Regions from separate parts of the Halobacillus sp. ABH2_015 genome, predicted to be linked through region 1. Evidence: predicted binding sites of a transcription regulator. Region 1 holds the regulator's gene; the other holds the start of a gene.

Region 1 (4,423 bases):
TGCAGAAGGCTGTATAGAAGCATGGATCCATGTCCTGCGGAGAGGACGAAACGGTCGCGGTCGAACCAGTTTGAATTTTTAGGATTATGATCCATAAATTCCGTCCAGAGTTTATAAGCCATTGGAGCAGCCCCCATAGGCATACCCGGGTGACCGGAACTTGCTTTTTCTACTGCGTCGATCGTTAGTGTTCGAATGGTATCAATTGAAGTTTGTTCAAGACTTTTTGCCATTTCCAATAATCCCCTTTCTGTACAGGTATATGTACCATGTATTATCCTATAATGAAACAAGGCGTTGTGCAAACTTTTGTCCTCCGCCCTTCCTTAATTTCCCCGTGTTTCTGTAGAATTAAACGAAAAAAATCCGCACCTTTTAAAGAAGATGCGGATCGGTTCAGTCGTTTAGTTTTTCTTTTCGTTTTCCTGCATTTGACGCAGTTTGGCAGGAGTCACATCATTCCCGGCAGGATCGATAACCGTGACACCTTTCAACTGGTTTTTGAATGATTTACGGGCACTTTGTAAATATTCCTGACGCAGGTTCTTCTGTTCGCTTTTCTCTTCTTCCGATAATTCCTGCTGCTTTGATTTATTGGCTAATTCGTTTATACGGTCCAATTTTTCTTGAGATAACATAGATCCTTCTCCTTTTTTTATAGTCTGGATCAGCTTTAGAACATGAAAAAGACAAGCAGCCCTAAGACTCTTGTCTCCCTTATGTTCCTATAGTAACCTGCCTATTCTTCTTTTTCAAGTGATATGTACTCTTGATAGCGGCGGTGAACCGTTGCCTTGGATACATCATACCCAAGCCCTCTTAGTGTTGCCGCAATGTCCTTGAACGTCAAATCACTCCCTCTGAGCCTGACAACCTCTTCGATCGGAAATTCCTTCCTCTCTCTCCCCGCTGCCAGATGCTGATTGGACAGGTTCGAAGATGGATCATAGCCTTCGGCGACCGCTTTCTGCATCCCCCGCCTGATTTTCATATTATGAATTTTTCTCTGGTACTCCTCAACGATGCCCACAATCTGAAGAACCATGGAGTCTGACTCGGAAAGATGCAGTTCCCCGTTATGGGTTAAGGAATAAACCTTAACATTCAACCGGTTCAATTGATGGAACAAAGCGATTTTTGTATTTCCCCTGCCCAGCCTCGTCTCATCCTGAACCAACAGAGCCTCTGCTTCGTGATTGGAAAAAGCATCAAGCATCTGGAAAACACCTTCCCGTTCAATCTCATACCCGCTCGCCTGCTCCTCTATACAGGCGGCCACTTCCATTCCATGGTGTTCGGCCATGGCATACAGTTCTGCCTTCTGTCTTTTCAAGGAGCTGACCTGGGCCTCTTTTTCCGTGCTTACGCGACAATATAGGATTACTCTCATGATGTATGTCCCCGCTTCTACTGGTTTTCAAGGTTTATCCGCTTGTAACCATAGAATAATAGAGAATAGCAAAACTAACAATAAACAAAACGATATAAGTGTAGTCCAGTTTTGATAGTTTATTAAACATAATTAACCCTCCATTTAAGAACGAACGTTCCTAAGAACCTCTGTTCGCATTTTCTAATACCTATTATAGACGAATGTATGTTCTTGTCAACGACTTTTTTCGAACGCTTGTTTGTATTTTTGAGGATGGCATGGTACAATGTGGTTACTATAATCCTATGTACGAGGTGCTAATCTATGAGCAAACTTTCAAAGCGGCAGCAGGAAATACTAGATTTCATAAAAGAACAGGTTCTACTAAAAGGATATCCCCCATCTGTAAGGGAGATCGGTCAGTCTGTAGGGCTGGCCTCCAGTTCAACCGTCCACGGTCATTTATCCCGTCTTGAGAAAAAGGGATATATCCGCAGGGATCCTACGAAACCAAGGGCCATCGAAGTGATTGATCTGGAAGAAGACCACAGTATCCCCCGCGGGGAAGCCACTTATGCCCCTGTCATCGGTAAAGTTACGGCTGGTTCACCGATTACGGCGGTAGAGAACATTGAAGAATATGTTCCCCTCCCGGATACGCTTGCAGGATCGGAAGACAATACGTTCGTCCTTATCGTTCAAGGAGAAAGTATGATTGAGGCAGGCATTCTTGACGGGGACATGGTCATTGTCAGACAGCAGCAGACTGCCCAGAACGGGGATATAGTTGTGGCTATGACGGAAGAGGAAGAGGCTACTGTCAAACGATTCTTTAAAGAGAAGAATCACATCCGTCTTCAGCCTGAAAATGCCACGATGGAACCGATCATTTTAAATGATGTATCCATTCTCGGAAGAGTCGTCGGCTTATACCGTACCGTTCATTAATACACATACAAAAAACGGCGGGAGCAATCCCGCCGTTTTTTGTATTGAACATGAGAATATGAACGTTAAGAAGCCCCCGTACGATTTCTTTTATTCCGTCTCCGGAAATCAGCAGAATAAATATTCTTCTTCAAAAATGTGCGGACGCTCTTCTTCTGCAGACAATAAGCAAGGATGGCATCAGGATGGTTTTTAATCACTCTTACAGAACGCTGAGACCAATGTTTCCCCTTAGATAGATAGATCATATCGATGATCTTCTTATTTTCTACAGACTGTTTGAAAATCGTTTCCATTGTGCACACCCCTTAACCGAACATTTGTTCTACATTTATTATATGCAGGAACAAGGGAAATGTACACTGGAATGTTTTGCAGCTCTTTTATTTACTTAAATAATTTTTAATGTTTTGGGAGGTTTCCAATCTGGTTTTTCCCGTCAAGTCAATAAAATTACTCCCCTTAAGCCCATCTGTGCCTCCTCCAGCCACAATAATTTGTTCAGCCACCTGACGTTTTTCTGCTACGGCTCTAAGTGCAATTAATGCATTTTTACGGATTGCCAGCGCTTCAACGGCAGGAAAATCCGCAAAAGAATTTATGACAACTGCCAATTTTTCCATTTCCTCTTCTCCTTTATCCAGGTCTTCCAAGGCTTTCTGCACAGCCGCTTTCGTTTTCGGTCCATAAAAGCCGTCCACTTCAAGCTTCTGGTCTTTTTGAAAAGCCTTGACTGCCGCTTCTGTGGCAGGACCGAAGCTGCCGTCAGCTCCATAACCATTCATGGTATAACCCAGTTTTAATAAGTTCTCCTGCATTTCCTTGACTTCCGCGCCGGTATCCCCAAGCGAAAGATAGTCGATTCCGCCATTGAACAGAACTCCAAAGTATTCTAAAATGCCCCGAGCGTGCTCCTCTGCAACTTCTTTTTGAAAGCGTTCGTCAATCATCAATAATGCTTCCCGCTTGTTATCCATATAGCCGTTCTCTGTTAACACTGCCGGCATATCCGTTTCACGTAGAACGTGGAAGTTCGCTTCTTTAATCCCTCTGAAGTTTTGATCGGTGCCCTGGCGTAAGTATTTCGCAAGTGATGAAGCAAGACGCCCGGCGGACCGGTTCAAATATCCGGGATAGACGTAAAGTTCGATTCCGTTTGGATCTGCCCCGCCAAAGGACCCATCAAAAGCATTGTAGTGAACGGATACATAAATATCCGCATTGTTCTCATTGGCCGCTCTCGTCCTGTAGGATAATGGTGTGTCTTCATCTGTCGGTGCTACGAGAAGCACGCGGAATCCATGATCCAGCAGAATGTTCGATAAATACTGTACAACTTTACGATTGAATTCGTTCTCCTTGATTTGTCTGCCTAATTCCTGAATGTATGGCGTTCTTTTTCCCGGAGTTTCCATTCCATGTCCATCATCCAAAGCTACTGTACGTCCATTCCATTTCCCTGTTGGATTGATTAATCTTGCCATATACATCCCTCTCTCCACTCTTCCTTCCTGGAAAAGGGGGTTTACTAGGACATTCTTCTATCATCCTACTCCAAATGTATGCTTGGATAAGAACGTTGGTGTCGGCCTTTCCTATAAAATGATGAACCATGTTAGATTTTCTCCCAGGATTCGGGGTGATTCCAACGGCAGATGCTGAGGAAAATATAAAAAAGCCCCGACTTATGTAAGTCAGGGCCTTCTGTCTTTCTATTTAATAGGTCTGCAGATATTGCTCGCGCTCCCAAGGATGAACCTGGGTACGGAACATATCCCATTCGATTTCCTTCGCTTCAATGAAATGCTCGAACAGGTGCTCACCGAGAGCTTCCACCATGATCGGGTCTTCCTGAAGCTCTTCCAATGCATCATATAATGTTGCAGGAAGGTCTTTGACACCGTGAGCCTCACGTTCTTTTTTATCCATAACGTAAATGTTGCGGTCTACTGGTGCTGGAGCCTGAAGTCCATTTTCCACACCATCAAGACCCGCAGCAAGCAGGACTGCCATTGCCATGTAAGGGTTGGCGGCTGGATCCACACTTCTCACTTCAATACGTGTGCTAATGCCACGGGACGTCGGTACTCGAACAAGCGGACT
Region 2 (4,423 bases), 350 kb from region 1:
GGAATGTCATCATTTTGATATAGGAGCTATATCGATTGGACGGAATGTCTTTGCTTTTGGTAGGCAGCCGCTATTTCTGCTCCTAAGGCCGCATTGGATTTGATTAACGCGATGTTCGCCTGTACACTTTTTCCTTGTGTCGCCTTGTGGATATAATCAAGCAGGAAGGGGGTAACGTCCTTCTGCGTAATATTTCGCTTACCGGCTTCATGTAAAGCTTCCTCGATCATTTGGTTCATATAGGATTCTTCCAGTGCGCTGTGTTCAGGAATAGGATTGGCAATGACCAGGCCACCGTCAAGGCCGAGCGACCATTTGGTGTCGATGACAGCTGCGATTTCATCCGGATGATTGACTTGATAGTTGGAGGAAAAGGCGCTCGATCTTGTGAAAAAGGCAGGAAGCAGATTTGTTTGATAGCTGAGTACAGGAACTCCTTTTGTCTCCAGGTATTCCAGTGTCAGGCCGAGATCGAGAATGGATTTCGCGCCGGCACATATGACAGCGACGTTTGTTTGAGCCAGTTCCTCAAGGTCCGCTGAAATATCCATCGTGGACTCGGCGCCGCGGTGGACACCGCCGATGCCGCCTGTTACAAACACCGAGATACCAGCAAGACCGGCGCAGAACATCGTCCCTGCCACGGTCGTTGCACCTGTTTTTCCTAAAGCAGCCAGGTACGCAATATCTTTGCGCGACGCTTTGATCACTTCTTTTTCAGAGGCAAGTCTCTTTAATTCTTCTTTTGTGAGTCCCACTTTGATTTTTCCATCCATAATGGCGGTTGTGGCCGGTACAGCGCCATGCTCCCGTATGATGGAAGCCACGTCCTCCGCCGTTTGTAAATTATGAGGAAACGGCATGCCGTGTGAGATGATGGTCGATTCAAGAGCGACTACGGGGAGGTTTTCTGCCAGAGCGTAAGCCACTTCTTCGGAGATGTCTACATAAGGGTTCATACAAATTCCTCCACATCCTGGGTCAGCAGGGACGGGGTCAAATCCTGCCGGACCGTGTAGGGGGACTGAATGCATTTTACTGCATTCATCATCCCCGTTTTTATAATTTCCTGAAGTTCCATGCCTTCCATCCATCCGTATAAAACACCGGCACAGAAAGCATCTCCCGCACCAGTCACATCGCTGACATCCCCTGTTGAAAAAGAAGGGAAGTGATGGATACCTCCTTCCTTCTCCCCAACGACGACGCCGTCCTTTCCGGAGGTAATGGTCACTTTGTCGATGCCCATCTCCAGCCATAAACCTGCGGCGAGGTACCATTTTTCTTTGGAGTCAATAGACATATCGAATTGAGCTTCGGTTTCTTCAATATTGGTCATCAGCCACGTAAGTCCGTGCAGATCTTTGGGCAGGCGCTTCATCTTAGGGGCAGAGACGGTAACGAACGCAAGGGGGACCGAGAAACTGCGGCTCATCCTAAGCAGGAGTTCCAACGTCTCTTTTGGACAGTTGAGGTCAGCAACCATACATTCCGACTGCCTCATCTTTATTTCACTTTTCATAACAAGGGGAGGAACAATCGCCTCGAAAACCTCCATATCCGCGAGCGCAGTAAGCAATTCCCCCTGAGGATTCATCAATGCTGTGTATGTACCTGTGGTGGCGTGAGGGAGATGAAGAGTACCTTCCAGATTCATAAAGGGACGGGAGGCTTTTTCGATCATGTCCCAGTCAGCGTCCATGCCGGCTGCTGTAATAAGCGAAGGGTGAAAGCCCAGCCTTCCAAGGTTTTCGGCGATGTTTCTCGCTACACCTCCAGCACTGGAACGGGAATAGACAGGGTTGGATGTGTACATTTGAAGCGGTTCATGGGTGTGGAGTTTCCGGTCGACATTGGCGCCTCCGATGCAGAGGATCTGTCTGGATTTGTTCAACACATAGGCACGACCGAGAAGGACATTTTTCTGAACGAGACCGGAAATAATATTGGCTACTGTGGAACGGGAGAGTTGAAGAGCTTCTGAGAGGGTCTGCTGGGATATATAAGGGTTTTTGACAATCTGCTGGTACACCTGACGCTCACGTGTGGTCAACTTTTCCATTAATCATAATTCCCCCTTCATAAACAAATGTTTGAATAGTCAAACATTTGTTTGCTCTATTATAAGAACGCTTTCATGGAAAAGTCAATAAAAATCGAAGAGAATGGTGACAGGAAATCGTTTGTCCCGTTATAGTAGAAGAGATTACTCAGAGGAGGAATGGGATGCTTGTAAAACAAATTCATCATGCTGCAATAATTTGTTCAGATTATGAAATTTCGAAACATTTCTATGTACATATTCTCGGTTTACCGGTAATAGCTGAAAACTATCGGGAGGAAAAGGCATCTTATAAACTCGATCTTCAAGCAGGTGAAAATCAAATCGAATTGTTTTCTTTTCCATCCCCACCAGAACGGCCGGATGATCCGGAAGCAAGAGGTCTCAGACATCTCGCTTTTGCCGTAGAGGACGTGGAACGCTCCAAACAAGAGCTGGAGGAAAAAGGGGTGGTTGTAGAAGAGTTGAGGATTGATCCGTATACCGGAAGAAGATTTACTTTTTTCAAGGACCCTGATCAGCTGCCCCTGGAACTGTATGAAACAGGCGAAGAAGGAGCGGAGAGGTAACGCTTTGGAAACCTCTGTTGTTTTATCATTTATCGGGATTTCCCTTTTGTTGACACTGAGTCCGGGACCGGACATCCTTTTTGTGCTGGCTCAAAGTATTGTCCAGCAGGCCAAGGCGGGGATTGTTACGGCCCTTGGGCTGTGCACTGGGCTGGTGATCCACGTGTCAGCAGCTGCCCTTGGAGTATCAGCGGTCATCTATCAATCAGCGGCGGCGTTTGAAATCGTGAAATATGCAGGGGCCGCTTACCTGCTTTTTCTCGCTTTTCAATCCTTCCGGGGTGGAGCACCAGCGAATGGAGCAGCGCAGGGGAATTCGGAAAAATACCAAAAGCTTTACAGGAAAGGGATCCTTATGAACCTTCTCAATCCGAAGGTATCGTTATTCTTCCTTGCCCTTCTTCCACCTTTCGCCGATCCGTCCCGCGGGAGTGTTTCTCTACAGATGCTTTTACTCGGATTGATTTTTATCACCCAGGCTTTTCTTGTATTCTTCCTGGTCTCCGTGTTAGCAGAAAAAATTCAACAGCACGTGCTTCACCGGATTTCGACAGGAAAGCTCCAAAAAGCCCAGGGCCTCATCTTCAGTTTCATCGCCATGCAGATTATGATCAGTGGAAAATAATCCCTCTTTATGGAGGGGGTTTTTTGGCTGTAAAAAAAGCCTGTGCTAACCAGTTAGAGTTGTCCATTTGTCGTGTGAAGGGTCACTTTCCGCTTATTGGTGAATGAATGCCGCGGGCACGCCCTCCGCTGACTTGGTCAGGAAGGCCGCCTGCCCAAGTGGAGCGTTCGGTTCTGTTCCCGCAGGCATCACCACCGAACGCTCCTCGTGCCGGGTTAGAATAAATAGGAGAGTAAACAGGTTCGCAGATTCAAAAGAACGCTATGGGCTGCGCTGATGACGGCTGCCTGCCGGAATATAGCAAAGACTGTCCTCCATCCAGCAAGGGGCTTTCGCTCCTGGCGGTAAGAAAAAAAGCTTGTAAAGAAACAGGGGTTTCTCTACAAGGTGAAATCCCCCTCATTAAGGAGGGGGATTTCTATTTATGAGGATATCTGCTTGATTGGTGCGCCTGATTCAGCAGCGGCCTTCCTGATGTGAGCGGCGATCGTATCCCATGCCTCTGTGGCTGCTTCTGTGGGACCAAGATGCGTGAACAGGTGGTAACAGTCTTCAAATAGGCGGTGATGGACAGGGACACCTGCTTTTTTCAGCTTTTTCGCGTATCTCTCCGCTTCAGGCTTGAAGGCATCATATTCCGCTGTGATCATGACAGTTTCGGCTGCACCGCTGACATTCTCTGCGTAAACAGGCGATGCGTAGGGATGGACGTCCTGTCCTTGTTCAGGGACATAGCAGAGGTTCAGAAAATGGGCGAACTGAGGGTATTTGGAACGCCATTTATCTGGTTCTGGTTTTTCAGAAAACGGGGTAGCAAAATCAAGCATGGCACACGATAAAACCTGGAGGAGGGGCTGAGGCTCCTCTTGATCCTTCAAGTATAAACACAAAGCAGCAGCGATGTTGGCACCTGAGCTCTGCCCTCCGACCATCCACTTGTCAGGGTCGATGTTCAGACCTTCGGGATTGCTTTTCACCCAGGCCAATACTTCATAGAGCTGGATGATTGGAGCAGGGAAGGGATGTTCCGGCGCTTTGCCGTATTCTACATTGATGACCACACAACCTGTCCTGTTAGCCAGGTACCGGCAGTACGGGTCATCCATTTCTTTGTTATACATAATGAAGGCCCCGCCGTGGAGGTTTATATAAACCGGTGGTTTATTA

What was found. Region 1 encodes LexA, which represses DNA repair genes until DNA is damaged. Its sites were predicted from a motif close to CGAACATATGTTCG; they were not measured.
Region 2: a site for LexA is predicted at 2,103-2,116, ahead of ACXAD6_RS10830 (carbohydrate kinase). Genes of this name have one in related genera too.

What each region holds. Positions count from the first base shown of each region.
Region 1 covers NZ_JBSWUG010000002.1:1,676,150-1,680,572, reverse strand. Annotated here, with positions in the region: gene tkt (transketolase) at 1-233, opposite strand, end outside; gene ACXAD6_RS08915 (DUF896 domain-containing protein) at 405-638, opposite strand; gene ACXAD6_RS08910 (YneB family resolvase-like protein) at 740-1,390, opposite strand; gene lexA (transcriptional repressor LexA) at 1,697-2,320, shown strand; gene ACXAD6_RS08900 (hypothetical protein) at 2,386-2,616, opposite strand; gene ACXAD6_RS08895 (N-acetylmuramoyl-L-alanine amidase) at 2,704-3,804, opposite strand; gene glnA (type I glutamate--ammonia ligase) at 4,037-4,423, opposite strand, start outside.
Region 2 covers NZ_JBSWUG010000002.1:2,030,631-2,035,053, reverse strand. Annotated here, with positions in the region: gene ACXAD6_RS10835 (pseudouridine-5'-phosphate glycosidase) at 27-959, opposite strand; gene ACXAD6_RS10830 (carbohydrate kinase) at 956-2,062, opposite strand; gene gloA2 (SMU1112c/YaeR family gloxylase I-like metalloprotein) at 2,227-2,631, shown strand; gene ACXAD6_RS10820 (LysE family translocator) at 2,636-3,256, shown strand; gene ACXAD6_RS10815 (alpha/beta hydrolase) at 3,679-4,423, opposite strand, start outside.